Regions from separate parts of the Polaromonas sp. P5_D5 genome, predicted to be linked through region 2. Evidence: predicted binding sites of a transcription regulator. Region 2 holds the regulator's gene; the other holds the start of a gene.

Region 1 (8,955 bases), on a different contig from region 2:
TCGTTGAGGTCAAAGCCGTCGCCGGACTTGATCTTGGCGGCGAGCTTCTGGGCAGAGGCCATGTCCACCCCGGCGGCCACCTGCTCGACCAGCGCCAGAATATCGCCCATGCCGAGGATGCGGCCGGCGTGGCGCTCGGCGTCGAACACCTCCAGGCCGTCGATTTTCTCGCTGGTACCGGAGAATTTGATGGGGGCGCCGGTGATCTGGCGCACGCTGAGCGCCGCACCGCCGCGCGAATCGCCGTCGGTCTTGGTCAGGATGATGCCGGTGAGCGGCAAGGCTTCCTTGAAGGCCTTGGCGGTGTTGACCGCATCCTGGCCCTGCATCGCATCGACCACAAACAGCGTTTCAACCGGGTTCAGGATCGCATGCAGCTCCTTGATTTCCGCCATCAGGGCCTCGTCGATGGCCAGCCGGCCAGCCGTATCGACCAGCAGCACGTCAAAGAAATGCTTGCGGGCGTAGTCAATGGCGGCTCGCGCGATGTCGGCCGGCTTCTGGTCAGGCGTGCTGGGAAACCATTCGGCGCCGGCCTGTTTGGTGACCGTCTTGAGCTGTTCAATGGCGGCCGGGCGATAGACGTCGCCTGAAACGGTCAGCACCTTTTTCTTGCGCTTTTCGATCAGGTGCTTGGCCAGCTTGGCGGTAGTGGTGGTTTTACCCGCGCCCTGCAGGCCGGCCATCAGGATGACCGCCGGCGGCTGGGCTGCCAGGTTGATATCGCTCACCCCCTCGCCCATGGTAGCGGCGAGTTCCTTGTTAACGATGCCCACCAGCGCCTGGCCCGGCGAGAGAGAACCCATCACTTCCTGGCCCAGCGCTTTTTCCTTGACCCGGGCAATGAAGTCGCGCACCACCGGCAGCGCAACGTCGGCCTCGAGCAAGGCCATGCGTACCTCGCGCAGCATGTCCTGCACGTTGGATTCGGTGATGCGGGCCTGGCCTCGCATTTCCTTGACGAGACGGGATAACTTGTCGGTAAGAGCTGAGGCCATGGGAAGGCGCCACAAACGCGGCGCAGTTAGGTGGAAAAGAAAGGCTGCAGCGGAAGGCTGCCAGAAAGGGGGGAAAGAGGCAGTAAAGGCTAAACTCTAGCCATGATTTTAGCTTTGAGCGACTGGTGGGGTCTTGCAGCGGCAGCCGGTGCTGCCGTCGCCTACGCTGCATTGGCACTGGGCTCCCCGCGCCTCGGCCCCGCCGCCATCCGCGGCCTGCTGCTGGCGGCCTGGCTGCTGCACGCGCTGGCGCTGGCCGATGGCCTGCTGGGCGAGCCCCCGCGTTTCGGCTTTGCACCGGCGCTGTCCATGACGGTCTGGCTGGTGCTGACCGTTTACGCCATCGAAAGCCGCCTGTTTCCACAACTCCAGGCCCACTGGGCGTTGGCAGGGCTGGGCAGCGCAGCTGTCATCCTGACGGTCATTTTCCCCGGTACCACCTATCACGCCATCGCGTCCCCCTGGCTGCCGTTGCACTGGGCCCTGGGCATCGCGTCTTATGGGCTGTTTGCCGCCGCAGTGGTGCACGGCTGGCTGATGACGCGCTCCGAGCGCTCCATCCGGCTGGCCGCACAAACCGATGCGGGTGTGCCGCTGTTGACGCTGGAGCGGCTCACCTTCCGCTTCGTGGAGGCCGGCTTTGTATTGCTGTCGGCCACGCTGTTTGTAGGCTGGCTGTTCGCCGAAACACTCTACGGGCCCGGCCTGGCCTGGAAATGGAACCATAAAACCGTGTTTTCGGTCCTGGCCTGGCTGACGTTTGCCGGCCTGCTGATCGGCCGGGCGCGCCTCGGATGGCGTGGCCGCAAGGCCGTCCGTGTGCTGTACCTGGGCTCCGGCCTGCTGCTGCTGGGCTACGCCGGTTCGCGCTTTGTACTTGAAGTCATTCTGAGGCGGGCATGAAATACCTTCTGGTCCTGGGATTCGTGCTGGTGGTTTTCTGGCTCTGGCGTCACAACCGCGATGCGGAAAGAAACGATGCGGCGGCTGCCCGTCCCCGCCAGGCACCGGGCCGCGAAACGGCCGTTGCGGAGATGATCGCATGCGATGTCTGCCACGTGCATTTGCCGAAGTCCGACGCCCTGACAGGCGGCAAGGGGATTTATTGCAGTGACGCGCATCGCCGCCAGGCAGGAGACTAGGGCCTGCCAACACTATGTTTACAAATGCGAATGGGGTGAAAACGGCGCCAATCAAGGCGCGCGACGAATCCCAGACCGGGAGTCTGGGTGAGGAGCGCAACGCCGAGTGGCGCCGTTTTCACCCCATTCCCTCCGGGTTGCGCTCAAAAAGGCCTTGCGCGGCGTTGCAAAGCCTTGACGGGGTCTACCCCGCCTGCGTTTTGCGCCTTGCTCAAGGCCTTTTTGAGCGCAACGCATCTTGCAAACATAGTGTTAGCAGGCCCCAATGAGCACGCCATCCCACTGGTTTGAAACGGGAGGCAAGGCATCAGGCGCGTGGGAGACCGTGCCCGAACTGGGCTCCTTCGGCCGTTTGTGGCGTGTCTTCATGACGGCACGCGTTGCCATCGCCACGGTACTCGTCATCCTTCAGGCGGTTATCTACGCGCTGGGCAACATCACCAACCGCTGGTCGATTGGGGTATGCATCGCCTACCTGTGCGCCACACTGGCCGTGCGCCTGTGGGCCAAACCGCGGCCACCACGAAGCACCTTTGACGCACAGTGGTTACTGACCATCGGCGTGGACGTCATCACGTTCTCCACACTCAATTTCCTGCAATCGAGCGGCATCAACTACACGCCGCTGTTTGCCCTGCCGGTGCTCCTTGCCTCCATCCTTGGACCGATTTTGCTGGCCTTCGGAACCGCAGCCAGCGTGACCTTGCTGCTTCTGGCCGACGCCTGGTGGAGCTCACTTCAGGTATTGGGCGACTTCAATGCCCGATTCCTCCAGTCGGGCTTGAGCGGTTCCGGTTTTTTCCTGGTCGCGCTGCTTGCGAACCACCTCGCCTTGCGGCTGGCCCGTGAAGAGCAGTTGGCAAAACGCAGCCAGTCCGCCGCGCGCATGCAGACGCAGGTGAACGAACTGGTCATTGAAACCTTGGCCGACGGCGTGCTGGTGGTCGATATCAACGGCATCGTCCGGTCGGCCAATCCGGCATCCAGGCGCCTGCTGGGAGCCCGGGATTCAGTTCGCAGCGCGCCTTTCATCCTCGTCATGGAGGCGGCCTGGTTGCCCCTGGCGGAACTGATGCACAGCACGTTCAGCACGCAAACCCCCCAGGAAGCGGACATCAGCCTTGAATACCCGGGCAGCAATACCCGGCGGCTTCATGTACGCACTCGTCTTGCCGCCTCGAAAAATGGCACCCACGAAAGCCTTTGTGTAATGTTCCTGGAGGACCTGCGTGAAATGGAGGCCCGCGTGAGGACCGAGAAGATGGCAGCCATGGGACGCATGTCGGCCGCAGTGGCACACGAAATCAGGAATCCGCTGGCGGCGATCTCTCAAGCCAATGCCTTGCTGGAAGAAGACCTGCAAGACGAGCCGCACCGCCAGCTCACAGGCATGATCCGGCAAAATGCGCAACGTCTCGCCAGAATCGTCGATGAGGTATTGAACATTTCACGTGCCCAGGCGCACCTGCCCTCGCCACAAACCACCACCCTGGCACTGGACGAAACCGCTCACAAGATTACCGCGGACTGGGCAGGGCAGACTGAAGCGTCCCGACGCATGAAGATCACGGCAGATTCGGGTAATGCCGTTGTGTGCTTTGAGCCCGAGCATTTGCGCCGCCTGATGGTCAATCTGCTGGACAACGCCCTGCGTTATGCCAGCACATCTTCTCACGCCATTGAAGTCTCCACCCAGCTCGTTACGCCCGGGCAGGCCCGTCTGTCCGTATGGAGCGATGGCCAACCCATGGAGCAAACCGTGCAAACACACCTGTTCGAACCATTTTTCTCCTCTGAAAGCCGCTCAAGCGGGCTGGGCCTGTACATTTGCCGTGAATTGTGCGAACGCTATGGCGCCCTGATCGGCTACCAGCGCGTGCAGCGCAGCGGCATTGAGGGAAACGAATTTTTTGTCATATTCGCACCCTCCAGTCCGTCTATGACCTTGCCTGCGGCTTCTTTTGCCACAATGCCAACCTGAAAACCATGAGCACCCCCATTCCCGTTCCCCAGCAGGCACGTATCCTCGTCATTGACGATGAACCGGATTTGCGCACCCTGTATGAACTGACGCTGCTCAGGGAAGGGTATCGGGTGGAGGCAGCCGGTGACCTGCTGCAGGCCCGGGAGCAGCTCAAGGCGCATCACTTCGATGCTGTGATCACCGATATGCGCCTGCCAGATGGCCTTGGCCTCGAATTACTGCGAGACATGATAGACCAGCAAAGGCCCGAACGATGCGTGGTGATTACGGCCCACGGCTCGGCCGAAAATGCGGTGGAAGCACTCAAGGCCGGCGCGTTTGACTACCTCACGAAACCGGTCGACCTCAAACAATTCCGCAGTGTCGTGGCATCCGCCGTGCAGGGTGCCAAGCATCCTGCACTACAGGCCAAAAGCGATCGAAGCGCACCGGAACACGGCACCGCCCCCTCCGCCCAGAAAAAAAGCGGGGACGGCACCCAGATTCTGCAAAAACTGGTGGGTGAATCTGCCGTCATGCGCGCCGTCAAGTCGCGCATCGTCAAAGTGGCGGGAAGCATGGCGCCGGTCCTCATTCAGGGGGAATCGGGCACCGGCAAGGAACTGGTTGCACGCGCCGTACACGGCTGCAGCCACCGCGCGACAGGGCCTTTTGTAGCCGTCAATTGCAGCGCCATACCCGAAAACCTCCTCGAAGCGGAGTTCTTCGGTGCACGAAAGGGCGCTTACACCGGATCAGCGCAGGACCGGCAAGGCTACTTCCAGGCAGCCAAGGGCGGCACCTTGTTTCTCGATGAAATCGGCGACCTGCCGCTGGCCATGCAATCCAAACTTCTGCGCGCCATCCAGGAGCGCACCGTCAGGCCGCTGGGTTCGCCGCAGGAGGACACCGTTGACGTGCGCATCGTCAGCGCAACGCACAAAAACCTGGCGGCGGAAGCCCAGGAAGGAACATTCCGCCAGGATCTTTATTACCGGCTCAATGTGATTGAAATTGCCGTGCCGGCCTTGCGCGAACGCCGGGAGGATTTGCCGGCACTCTGCAATGCCCTGCTGTCAAGAATCTGCCAGGAGTCCGGCTTCAAGATGCCCGAGTTGACGGATGCCGTGATGGAGCAGCTGCAGTCCAGGCCCTTTAACGGCAATGTCAGGGAGCTGGAAAACATCCTGCACCGGGCCGTGGCGCTCGGCGAAGGAAGCGTGCTGCATTTTGATGCGCCGGTCGAAGAGCACGTCGCCGTCCCGGAAAACCTGCAGGATTATCTGGACGGGCAGGAGCGAAACATCCTGACCAAGGTTTTGCTGGAGACCGGCTTCAATCGTACCGCCGCCGCCGCGAGGCTGGGTTTGAGCCTGCGGCAGATCCGCTACCGCATTGCACGCCTGAATATCGCCACGCCGGGCAATGACGACCTGGCCGATGGACTTGACCCTGCTGATGACCCCGCCTGAGAGCCCCAATGCCCTTCCCCGGCCTTTGTGGCAAAACGGCTGGTACCGCTGTGCACGCGCACTGGCTTCGCCCAACTTTGGTCCACGCCCTCCCGGCGCGCAAATCGACCTGATCGTCATCCACTCCATCAGCCTGCCGCCAGGTGAGTTCGGCAATGGCAACGTCGAACGCCTTTTCACCAACCAGCTCGACTGGGAGGCACACGCTTACTTTCAGGGCATTCGCGGCCTGCAGGTTTCATCGCACTTTTTCATCGCCCGAACCGGCGCTCTGTGGCAGTTTGTGAGCTGTGACGACCGCGCCTGGCATGCCGGGGAATCCAGCTACCGCGGACGCACCAACTGCAACGACGATTCCATCGGCATCGAACTGGAAGGCCTTGAGGGAGATACCTTTGAAGCATCCCAGTATGAAACCCTGACCGGGCTATGCGCCTCGCTTCTGCAGCGCTACCCCATTGAGCACATCGCCGGGCACGAGCACATTGCACCCGGCCGCAAGCAGGACCCGGGCCCTGGCTTCAACTGGCCTCTGCTGCAAAACTCGCTGTCGTCACCGGCTAGGTGTTTTCCCGAAATCATGTGACTGGTGCACCTGCACGCACTCACCATTGCGGTGCGTCTTGCTGTTGAAATTTCCGGTTATTTTTACCGCGCCAGCAGTGGCCGGCGCTCTCAACCCAAGCCCGCGAAAAGCCGCGCCACAACGCCGCATCAGCTTCACAAGCCTGATGGCATCAGGCTTTCAGCGAAGTTGAACGAGCCACCATCAAGCCCTGATCGAGGCGTCTGGAATGGGGCCTAAAAAGCCACAAAACGTAACGGTGCATTCAGTCAGCGATACACTACCTGTAGTGGCTTGTATTCCCTCCATACCCTAGGTATAGTGTCTAAGCCCTAATTCAGTTTGATGTAATTTGGGTCAGGAAATGAAGGAGCAGGTTGATAGGCCTGTGCAATACCTCAATATATCCAGAGACCCCCGAACAGCACATCAAACCACCCATAAAACAAAGCAAAGAGGAAGTCATGCAAACTGCACAACACGCGGTGCCCGTCACGTCGAGCGTTCTGGCAAGCAACCCAGCAACCGGCGATACCAACGCGCAAAGCAACCCGCTCGCCCATTACCAGATCATTCGCCGCAATGGCGGCGTGGTGCCGTTCGAACCCAACAAGATCGCCGTGGCCATGATGAAGGCTTTCCTGGCCGTGCATGGCACGCAGGGTGCGGCTTCGGCCAGCGTCCGCGAAACCGTTGACGGCCTGACCCAGGCGGTCATCCGCGCCCTGATGCGTTCGCGCCCAGGCGGCGGAACCTTTCATATAGAAGACGTTCAGGATCAGGTCGAGCTGGGCCTGATGCGCGGCGGCCACCACGAGATCGCCCGCGCTTACGTGCTGTACCGCGAAAAGCGCACGCAAGAGCGCGCACGCCAGCCGCAAACCCAGGCGCCCGCAGCGCCGCTGATCCATGTGACCGACCGCGGCAACCGCGTCGCGCTGGACATCCGCAACCTGCAGGCGTTGATTGAAGCCTCCTGCGCCAACCTGGGCGCGGATATCAAGCCCGACCCGATCGTTGCGGAAACCATGCGCAACCTCTATGACGGTGTGCCCATTGACGAGGTCTACAAGGCGTCCATCCTGGCAGCGCGCACCCTGATCGAGAAAGACCCTGACTACACCTACGCCACCGCACGCCTGCTGATGCACACCATCCGCCGCGAAGTGCTGGGTGAAGAAGTCAGTCAGGAAGACATGGCGATTCGCTACGCCGAGTATTTCCCGCAGTTCATCGCCAAGGGCGTACAAAACGAGCTGCTCGACGAAAAGCTCCAGCAGTTCGACCTGGCCCGCCTGGGCGCCGCGCTCAAGCCCGAACGCGACCTGAAATTCGACTACCTCGGCCTGCAAACCCTGTTTGACCGCTACTTCCTGCACGTGCGCAAACAGCGCATCGAGCTACCACAGGCTTTCTTCATGCGCGTGGCCATGGGCCTGTCGCTCAACGAGATCAACCGCGAAGAACGCGCGATCGAGTTCTATGAAATCCTCTCGTCCTTCGACTTCATGTCGAGCACGCCCACCCTGTTCAATGCCGGCACGCTGCGCTCGCAGCTGTCGTCGTGCTACCTGACGACCGTCGCCGACGACCTGGGCGGCATCTACGACGCCATCAAGGAAAACGCGCTGCTGTCCAAATTTGCCGGCGGCCTGGGCAATGACTGGACGCCTGTGCGCGCCCTGGGCGCCCATATCAAGGGCACCAACGGCGAATCGCAAGGCGTCGTGCCTTTCCTCAAAGTCGTCAACGACACCGCCGTGGCGGTCAACCAGGGCGGCAAGCGCAAGGGCGCCGTCTGCGCCTACCTGGAAACCTGGCACCTGGATATTGAAGAGTTCCTGGAACTGCGCAAGAACACCGGTGACGATCGCCGCCGTACGCACGACATGAACACCGCCAACTGGATTCCCGACCTCTTCATGCGCCGCGTGATGGAAAAGGGCAGCTGGACGCTGTTCTCACCGTCGGACACACCCGACCTGCACGACAAGTTCGGCAAGGACTTCGAGAAAATCTACACCGCCTACGAAGCCAAGGCCGAGCGCGGCGAAATCAAGCCATCCCGCAAGCTGCAGGCCACCGACATGTGGCGCAAGATGCTGTCGATGCTGTTTGAAACCGGCCATCCCTGGATCACGTTCAAGGACGCCTGCAATGTGCGCTCGCCGCAGCAACACACCGGCGTCGTGCACTCGTCCAACCTGTGCACCGAAATCACACTCAACACCAGCGACACCGAAACTGCTGTCTGCAACCTCGGCTCGGTCAACCTCGTCCAGCATCTGAAGGACGGCGCAGTCGACCACGAGAAGCTTAAAAAGACCATTACCACGGCCATGCGCATGCTGGACAACGTGATCGACATCAACTATTACGCCGTCAAGAAGGCCCGCGATTCCAACATGCGCCACCGCCCTGTGGGCCTGGGCATCATGGGTTTCCAGGACTGCCTGTACGAGCTGCGCGTGCCTTACGCTTCCCAGGAAGCTGTCGAGTTCGCCGACAAATCCATGGAGGCTGTCTGCTACCACGCTTACTGGGCATCGACCGAACTGGCCAAAGAGCGCGGTAAATATGCCACGTACAAAGGCTCGCTCTGGGACAAGGGCATCCTGCCGCTGGATACGCTGGACATGCTGGCCGAGCAGCGCGGCGGCTATGTGGAAGTCGACCGCTCCGCCAGCCTTGACTGGGACGCTTTGCGCAAGAAGATTGCCAAAGACGGCATGCGCAATTCCAACTGCGTGGCCATTGCGCCCACAGCCACCATCTCCAACATCATTGGGGTGGATGCTTGTATCGAACCCTGCTT
Region 2 (8,955 bases):
CCTGGCGGGCGACTTCATAGTCGAGTTGATTTCTCGAGAGCGTTTCACCGGTGGTTGCGCGCCGCATGCCGATGGTGCTGAGAATCGTGATGACCAGCAGGAACATCAAGACCACAGGCAGGGACACTCCTCTTTCGAGGCGTGGGGCGGTGATTGGTATGCCGGCTCGCATTAGTAGATACCTGTCAAGTTGTTGCGAATGGCAAACACGCGCTCGTACTTTTTGTAGATAGTGCGGTCCGAGGCCGTATAGGTGACGTTGGCACCCCGGCAATTGGCATAGCTGCGCAAGGAGCCGGCCTTGTCCTGGGTGCGTGAATTTTCCTGCGTGCGGGTCAGCAAACACACCCTGACCGCAGTGACGCGTTGCCACGAGGTCAAATCTCCGACCTTGGGCAATGCGGTCACTTCGGCAGCGGTATGGTAGGTCTCAGGAGACAGGCTGGTTACCCCGGCAGCCACGCCATACCGGATCACCATGTCTTCAATGCCTTCAAAAATCGGTTGATAAACAGTGTCTTCCGGGTTTTTCCCATTGCCGTTGCATCCCAGGCTTTTGGTATTCACTGTTCGGGTGGTGCTGCCGACCCCTTGGGCCGTATAGCTGGTGGCGACCAGGCCAAAGCGGTTGGACACGTAGCGCGGCAGTCCTGCGGTGATCTGGCCTGCATTGTTCGGGTCAAGTGAAACTGCTTGCCTGAGGCAGTCAAACCCATTTCCAAAAGTGCTCGCGTCCAGCTCGGGCATGGCGAAATAGTTGATAACGACCGAGTCTGGTGCGTTGGCTACGGTGGTACCGCAAGTCCTGGTGGTCGGGTTGAATACCGCGCCATCACATCCAAACAACCCTTGCTCGTAGGCTGGGGCCGTTGAGTTTTTGGTGTTGCTGAACTTGCCCAACAAGTTGGGCGCCGCGGAGGTGGTGGCCATGATCGCGGGATAGAAGCCCGCCATCTGAAGGTCCCGGCCAACCATGTCCAGCGCAAGCTTGCCGGTCTCGTTCAGCATCGCCATATTGGCGGAAGCAGTGGCGGTTGCGCGAGTCCCCAGGTAGGCCGCCGCTGCCGCGAGGGCGAGCACCAGGCTGATGACCAGACTGACCAGCAGTTCGATCAGTGTCAAACCGCGCTGGCGGTAGCGCGCTTGCGCCCTTCCGGTGTGAAGTGTTTTCATGGAATCATCTCTAGATTGGCGCATTGCACGCCGGCCAGGGCGGTAGAGGTGCCCAGCGCTGCGGGGCAGCAGTTTCGCGACGCGATGCCTGTTGTAGTGGCTGTGCACGAATCGGGGGAACGCAGAGTCGTGCCATCCAGGTTGTCCTTGCTATACCAGGCCACTGTCACCAGAAAGCGCAGGTTGGTGCCCTTGGTTCCGGTCGACGTCACGATGCCCACCGCGCCCGGCAGCTGGCTGTTCAGGTCAAGACGCCAGACAGCGAGGTCATAGGCCGCCAGCTCGGTCGGGGTACAGGTTGCAGTGTTGCAATCTTTGGCCGGGTTCAGGTAGGTCGGGGTTCCATCAATGGATGCACGTTCGGCGGCATAGGTCCGGGAGAAGCTGTAATCAGTCTCGACCGCACTGGCATTTGCCCTGATGCGGTCCGCAAAGCCGCTGATGCTGGACGACAGTGCCGACCGCACCCATCCGGTTTGTTCAAATTTGAGAGAGGCTGTCTGCATGCCAACCATGCCCAGCACACCGATGGAAAGGATAAGCATGGCGATCAAGGCCTCGATCAGGCCTGCACCTCGCTGGCGACTTATGGACATGCACTGACTCCCGCATATTGTTTAACGCTCACTCGACCTGCAGAACTGATACAAATAGACCGGTAGTGCGGACTGCTGGTGTTTTCCAGGATATAGGCAAGCGTGAAGTTGGATTGAATACCCGCAGCGAGCCCTCGCGAGTCAAAGGTCATGCGCCGATCCGATCCGCTAGAGGCCAGCTCAAAGCTTTCGTTGCCGGTCTGGCGCACGGAAATCAGGCTTGAACCGACTGTTGTCGGGTTGTTTTGGGTAGCACTACAGCTGGGGTTGGAAAAAACTATCCAGCCAGTCTGCCAGTTGCTCCCTGCGGTTGCACACGTGGGGGTGCCGCCGGTCAATGCGTTTGACGTATTGGTTGACATGCAGATGGTGACGCAGTTATTTCTGCTGATCGCCTCAACCCGCGCACGCGATATGTCATTGGTAAATTCGGCTGCGATGGCGCCAGCCTGGTTTCGCACCACAAACTGCCTCAAATTAGGCAGCCCTATGGCCAAAATCATGGCTAAAACAGCAACTGTCACCATGATTTCGATGATGGTGAAGCCTGCGTTGCAAGCGCGCGGGGCCGCTTTGGCTGGGCGGCGTAAGGATGTTGAGCACACGGTCATTCGCATGTCGTGAGTATAGGAACCGGGTTTGTCGCGCGAGGCTCCGGCTGTCGGACTCTGGCTACCACTAATCTGGTAGCGGACAGGACGCTTTTCTGCGCCGCGAGCGATTTCTACCGCCGGACCTCGTCCACCAGCGTCTTGAACTCGTCAATATCCTCAAAGCTGCGGTAGACGCTCGCAAAGCGGACATAGGCGACCTTGTCGAGCTTGCGGAGTTCACGCATGACGAGCTCGCCGATACGGTTGGACGGCACTTCCCGCAGCCCCAGGCTCAGGAGCTTTTCCTCGATACGTTCAACCGCGGAGTCGACCTGCTCGGTGCTGACGGGCCGCTTGCGCAGCGCCAGGTTCAGGGACGCCAGGACTTTGCTGCGCTTGTACTCGATGCGCCTGCCGTCCTTCTTGACGATGGACGGGAAGGTGACATCGGGCCGCTCATAGGTTGTGAAGCGCTTTTCACACGCGCCGCACTGGCGGCGGCGGCGTATGAATTCGGCGTCTTCGCCCACCCGCGTTTCCACGACCTGGGTTTCAAGGTGGCCGCAAAAAGGGCATTTCATGAGAGGTAGCCCGAATTTGAAGGCATAAATCGGCCTCCAGCCCAATCAGGACATGCGCGGGCAGCTATCAAAATCATAGTGTCCGCGCTGCCTGTCATGATTAGCGGTAGACCGGGAAACGGCTGGTCAGGGCGTGGACCTTGGCTCGCACCGCTTCAATGTTGGCCGCGTCGCGCGGGTTGTCGAGCACGTCGGCGATCAGGTTGGCCGTGGCGCGGGCTTCTTCGTCCTTGAAGCCGCGGGTCGTCAGGGCCGGGGTGCCGATGCGCACGCCGCTGGTGACCATCGGCTTTTCAGGGTCGTTCGGGATGGCGTTCTTGTTGATCGTCATGTGGGCGCTGCCCAGCACGGCTTCGGCTTCCTTGCCGGTGATGCCCTTGGCGCGCAGGTCAACCAGCATGACGTGGCTTTCAGTACGGCCGCTGACGATACGCAGGCCGCGCTGCGTCAGGGTGTCGGCCACGATCTGCGCGTTTTTCACGACCTGCTGCTGGTAAGCCTTGAACTCGGGCGCCATGGCTTCCTTGAAGGCCACCGCCTTGGCTGCGATCACGTGCATCAGCGGGCCGCCCTGCAGGCCGGGGAAGATGGCGCTGTTGATGGCTTTTTCGTGCTCGGCCTTCATCAGGATGATGCCGCCGCGCGGGCCGCGCAGGCTCTTGTGTGTGGTCGACGTCACGATGTCGGCATGCGGCACCGGGTTGGGATACACGCCTGCGGCCACCAGGCCGGCGTAGTGGGCGATGTCGACCATGAAGATCGCGCCGACGGCCTTGGCCACCTTGGCGAAGCGCTCGAAGTCGATGCGCAGGCTGTAAGCCGACGCGCCCGCGATGATCAGCTTGGGCTTGGTCTCGTGAGCCTTGCGCTCCATTGCGTCGTAGTCGATCTCTTCCTTGTCGTTGAGGCCGTAAGAGACGACGTTGAACCACTTGCCGCTCATATTCAGGGCCATGCCGTGCGTCAGGTGGCCGCCTTCGGCCAGGCTCATGCCCATGATGGTGTCGCCGGGCTTGAGGAAAGCCAGAAACACGGCCTCATTGGCTGAAGCACCGCAATGCGGCTGCACGTTGGCGGCCTCGGCGCCGAAGATGGTTTTGATGCGGTCGATTGCCAGCTGCTCCGCCACGTCAACGTGCTCGCAGCCGCCGTAGTAGCGGCGGCCGGGGTAGCCTTCGGCGTATTTGTTGGTGAGCTGCGAGCCCTGCGCGGCCATGACGGCGGGCGAGGCGTAGTTTTCGCTGGCAATCAGCTCGATGTGGTGCTCTTGCCGGGCATTTTCAGCCTGGATGGCGGCGAAGATTTCGGGATCGGTTTGTTCGACCAGGATGTTGCGGTGGTACATGGCAGTCCTTAAAGACGTGGTCCCTGCTATTGAAACAAGGGCTGCCCAGGCGAACGGCTGAACGCTTCGGCCCAACGGCTTTCAGCGGTGCGCTTCCCAGTGGTGTCCCACGTCAGCTCCAATGGTTGCGAAAACCTTGAGCCTATCGCCAGTCGCGCACCTCGCTAGTGTAACTGAGCGCGCCCAAAACCTGCCGCCTCCGGGGTTCTTCACCTGCAGCCCGAAAAGCAAAAAGCCGGGGCGCTGGCAGCGGCCCGGCTTTTTGGCAGTGCATGGGGTGAAAAGGCCCCCACAATGCGGCCGAATCAGGACTGGTTCAGCAGCGCCACCTTGTCAGGCGTCTTGCCTTCAGCGTCGGGTGTGGCCGGCAGGGAGGCCGGTACCGGGCGCGACGTGCCACCGGGTGTGGTGAAGAAAGGCGAGGGCGCACCGCGCTTGGAGGCAGACGCCACCACGGCCAGCAGGCGGGCATGTTCGCCCATCACCTTGCCGGCGTACCCGCCGTCGTCGTCCATGTTGGCTGCGCCCACATAGTATTTGAGGCCGCCCTCGACAGAGCCGGCGCGGGCGATGCATTCCTGCAGCACCTTGACGCCTACGCGCAGGTTGGTCACCGGGTCAAACGCCGCCAGCTTGCCGCCGAAGTTGTCGTACTTGTCGTGGTGCACCTTGGTCATGACCTGCATCAGGCCCTGGGCGCCGACCGGGCTTTGCGCAAACGGGTTGAAACCGGACTCGATCGCCATGATGGCCAGGATCAGGGTGGGGTCGAGCTTGGCTTTCTGGCCGATCTCGAAGGCCTCGGCCACCAGCACACTCAGCGGCTCGGGCGCGACGCCGTACTTCTTGCTCAGCCAATAGGCCACTGCCGCCTGTTGGGCGGGCAGGTCTTTCGGGTTGGACGCCGTGGCGCGCTCAATGGCGGCCGGCTCGGTAAAACCGATGGCAGCCTCCTGGCGCTGCTGCAGCCAGGTCATGAGCTTGAATTCACCGGCCTGACGCAAGTCGGGCCGGGCTGTCAGGGTGATCACCGCAAACACGACCGCCAGGCCCAGAAGGGCGAAGCTGTTGTGGGTAATCTCGAAAAAGCCTTGGGAGATGTCATCAACAATGTTTGAAACACTGCTTCGCACATTCTTGATGTGTGCGTTGACATTCAGGTTAAGGCCGAATTGTCCTAGCGCTGTCATAGCACTCCTTTCTACGCTTGCAGGCCCTTTGGGGGCCAGGCAGGCTTTGATTGGGTCGCCATCAAACCAAGGCAAGCCTTGTGGGTGTTGACCCTTGTTTGACGTTGCCGGCTTCTTTGAGGAATAGGGCAGCGGGTTCGGGTTGTCCCTAGGATTCGTGGGACTGGCGGGATTCTATGGGGTTGGTTAATAACCTGTCAATAATAACAAATCAATTCTTTATATCAAAAAGTCAAATAAAAACCTTGATTTCCGGCAAAACCGGCCTGAATCAAGGTGTTTACGGGCTTTATTTGAGATGGAGCTCTAAGTTAAGTTTTGCCTCTAAAAAGCGCGATCAGCCTTTCGCGGCTGCGGTTGTAGGCCGTTTTCCATGTTGCATGTAGTCGCCGGATCGGCGCCTGCGGCCGGCCTGGGTTGCCTGGGAGCACACAAAAAGGCAGCGGCAATCACATCCTGCGCTGTGATTGAAAAGATGGTCTTGCTTGCGGGACGGCAGGGGTTTAACCTGCAATTGCGTGTTCACTCACGCATCAACCGGGTAACCAACCCCGGAAAATCTGGAAGCAATCACTTGCTTTCATCGCACTGGAGACGATAACTCTCTTCTTTGCGGAACCCCGACGGCATGAGCATAAACGCCCGCCGTCAACCCCGGTCGGTCTAACTGCCCGGGGTTTTTTCTTTTGAGGCGCCGCTTTTCACAGGCTTCAATGCCCTTCGATTGACCGTCTTTTTCAAATAAATCATTGACCTGGCGGCCCCGGCGCTAAAAACTCGACGGCTATGGCAATCAAAGATTTGAAGAAAAAATGGCAGGAATTCAACTGGCGCGAGACCAATTGGCGGGAAATCGGCAAAACCCTGCCGGCACGGGCGGCCGCTGTGGGCCGGTCGCCGCTCTGGCAGCGTCGCGCGGCCTGGGCGGTGGGCAGCTTGGTGGTGTTGTGGGTGGTGGCCTATGCGGCCGTGCCGCCCATCCTCAAATCGCAACTGGAGAAGATCGCCTCTGAAAAGCTGGGCCGCCAGGTCACCGTGGGCGAGGTCGACTTCAAGCCCTGGTCGCTCGAACTGACTCTTCGCGACCTGGCCGTCGCCCGTGCCGGCCCTGTGGGTGGCGCTTCGGCAGCTTCTCCCCAGGCAACGCCCCAGTTTTCCGTCAAGCGCCTATATATAGATGCAGAGCTGGAGTCCCTGCTTCGCCTCGCCCCAGTGGCCGACGCTGTTCAGGTGGACGAACCCATCGCGTTTCTTACCCATCAAGGTGAGGGCCGTTACGACATCGACGACATCCTGGAGCGCTTCAAAACACCCGCAGATGCCCCTGCCGGCGACCCGCCGAAGTTCGCGGTCTACAACATCGTCGTCAGCGGCGGGCGCATGGACTTCACCGACCAGTCCGTCGGCAAGACCCATGAACTGCGGGAGCTGGGCCTGTCGGTGCCTTTCCTGAGCAACCTCAAATCCCAGCGAGAGGTCAAAACCTCGCCGCACCTGGCCTTCAAGCTCAATGGCAGCAGCTTTGACACCGCAGCCGAAGGCACGCCCTTTGCCCAGACCCACAAAACCGACGCCACCTTCACGCTGCGCGGTTTTGACCTGAACCCTTACCTGGCGTACTGGCCGGCGAGCCTGCCCGTCAGGCTGCAAAGCGCGGTGCTGCATGCCGACGCCAAAGTCGCGTTTGAGCAGACACCCGCCACGGTGGTGCGGATTTCCGGAACCGTGACGGCGGAAAAGGTTCGTGTGCTGGCTGCGCAAACGGTCGGGCAGTCGCCGGCTGTGGCGCCGGCGCGGGCTGCAAAACCCGGTGCATCCGGCAAGCGCGCTGCAGGCGGCGAAGCCCAGCCACCGGCCCGCGCCGACTTGCTGGCCTTTGAGCGCCTGCAGATCACGATGGACGACGTGCGCCCGCTGGAGCAGTTCGTCAAACTGTCTGCGGTGGAGCTCACGGCCCCCACGTTGTCCCTCGCCCGGGACCGGGCAGGGCGGCTGAATCTGCTGCCGCCTGGTGCGCCAGATGCTATTAAAAGAGGAGCTGGTGGCGCACAGCCAGAAAGGGCTACAGGCCAAAACTCTTCCGATATTCAAGCCCAGGCACCTGCCGGTGCGGCTTCGGCTGGCGCCCCGGCGTCTGCGGCGTCTGCACCTTCAACTAAAACCACGCCTTCGTCCGCCCCCTGGAAAGTGCAGATCGCCCGCGTGGCGGTGCGTGCCGGCCGTGTGAACTGGCTGGACGAATCACTGGCCTCACCCGCTGACATCCGCTTGGCTGGGCTGACGCTCGATGCCTCCGGCATCGCCATGCCTTTTGCGGCTAACGCGCCCCTGCGGTTCAATGGTTCGCTGGGACTGGAGCCAGCAGCCATAGCGCCGGCACCCGCGCCGGCAAAAACCGGCGCCAAACAACCGGCCAAAACATCGGCCTCATCTGCGGCATCCACTGCGCAAGCGATTGCAACACCGGCGCTGCTCACCTTTAGCGGCACAGCCACTGACCAGGCCGCCCAGGCTACGGCCACCGTGGCCGCCTGGCCCCTGGGCATGGCCGCCAAATACGTCGGCCAGTTCCTGCTGCCGGCGCTGAACGGGCAACTGGACGCCCAGCTCGGCGTGAACTGGCAGGCGCCCAGCGGTGACAAGCCGCAGCAGTTGCAGGTCACCGCCCCGCAACTGGCTGTCAGCGACATCCTGCTGGCGCAGGGCAAGGTGTCGCTGGTGTCCGTCAGGCGTGTCGAACTCGCGCAGGTTGACATCGACGTGACAGGCCAGTCCTTCAAGGCCGCCAAAATGCAGCTGGACCAGCCCAAAGCCAAAGTCGACCGCGACACCGACAAGCGCTGGATGTACCAGCGCTGGATGGCGAGCCCGGGCACCGCAACGCCGGCGCCGCCCCCTACCGACGCGGCAACACGCGCGGCGGCGCCTTCATGGGCCGTGGCCATTGCCGATGTGCAGCTGGACGGCGGCGCCATGTCGTTTTCCGACCAGTCGGGTAACAAGCCGGTGGCGTTTGAAGTGACCGCCGCCAAAGCCCAGCTGGGCGGACTGGTGCTGGACGACAGGCCGGACGCCAAAGCGCAAGCCGCCAAACCCATGCCGCTGACCGCCTCCCTGCGCCTGGCCACCGGCCGGTTTGAACCCGGCAAGGTCGACTTCAACGGCAATCTCGGCTTGAGTCCGGTGCAGGCGCAGGGCCGGCTGGTGGTCGACAGGCTGCCGGTGCAGGCCTTCGAGCCCTACCTTGCCGATGTGCTCAACATCGAACTGCTGCGCGCAGATGCCAGCTTCAAGGGGCGTGTGGCTTACCGGCAGACACCGGCCGGCCCGCAGGCGCAGGTGGCCGGTGATGTGTCGCTGGAGGAATTCAGGGCCAACACGCTGGCGCCCAGCGAAGACCTGCTGGCGTGGAAGGCCCTGAACCTGCGCGGCCTGAATGTGGCGCTGGACCCGGCCAAAGCCACCCGGGTGGACGTG

Evidence for each region. The regulator NrdR, encoded in region 2, represses ribonucleotide reductase genes. The targets are predictions, from matches to a motif close to CACNANATNTNGTG.
Region 1: a site for NrdR is predicted at 6,419-6,432, ahead of ACXJKE_RS13245 (ribonucleoside-diphosphate reductase subunit alpha). Genes of this name have one in related genera too.

The regions. Positions count from the first base shown of each region.
Region 1 is NZ_JBFUMJ010000003.1:90,437-99,391, forward strand. It holds gene ffh (signal recognition particle protein) at 1-998, opposite strand, end outside; gene ACXJKE_RS13220 (cytochrome C assembly family protein) at 1,101-1,901, shown strand; gene ACXJKE_RS13225 (PP0621 family protein) at 1,898-2,140, shown strand; gene ACXJKE_RS13230 (two-component system sensor histidine kinase NtrB) at 2,406-4,121, shown strand; gene ACXJKE_RS13235 (sigma-54-dependent transcriptional regulator) at 4,127-5,575, shown strand; gene ampD (1,6-anhydro-N-acetylmuramyl-L-alanine amidase AmpD) at 5,544-6,161, shown strand; gene ACXJKE_RS13245 (ribonucleoside-diphosphate reductase subunit alpha) at 6,605-8,955, shown strand, end outside.
Region 2 is NZ_JBFUMJ010000002.1:484,653-493,607, forward strand. It holds gene ACXJKE_RS09010 (pilus assembly PilX family protein) at 1-127, opposite strand, end outside; gene ACXJKE_RS09015 (PilW family protein) at 172-1,173, opposite strand; gene pilV (type IV pilus modification protein PilV) at 1,170-1,769, opposite strand; gene ACXJKE_RS09025 (GspH/FimT family pseudopilin) at 1,760-2,386, opposite strand; gene nrdR (transcriptional regulator NrdR) at 2,494-2,943, opposite strand; gene glyA (serine hydroxymethyltransferase) at 3,044-4,288, opposite strand; ZMP/ZTP riboswitch at 4,325-4,454, opposite strand; gene ACXJKE_RS09040 (lytic transglycosylase domain-containing protein) at 4,594-5,478, opposite strand; gene ACXJKE_RS09045 (DUF748 domain-containing protein) at 6,265-8,955, shown strand, end outside.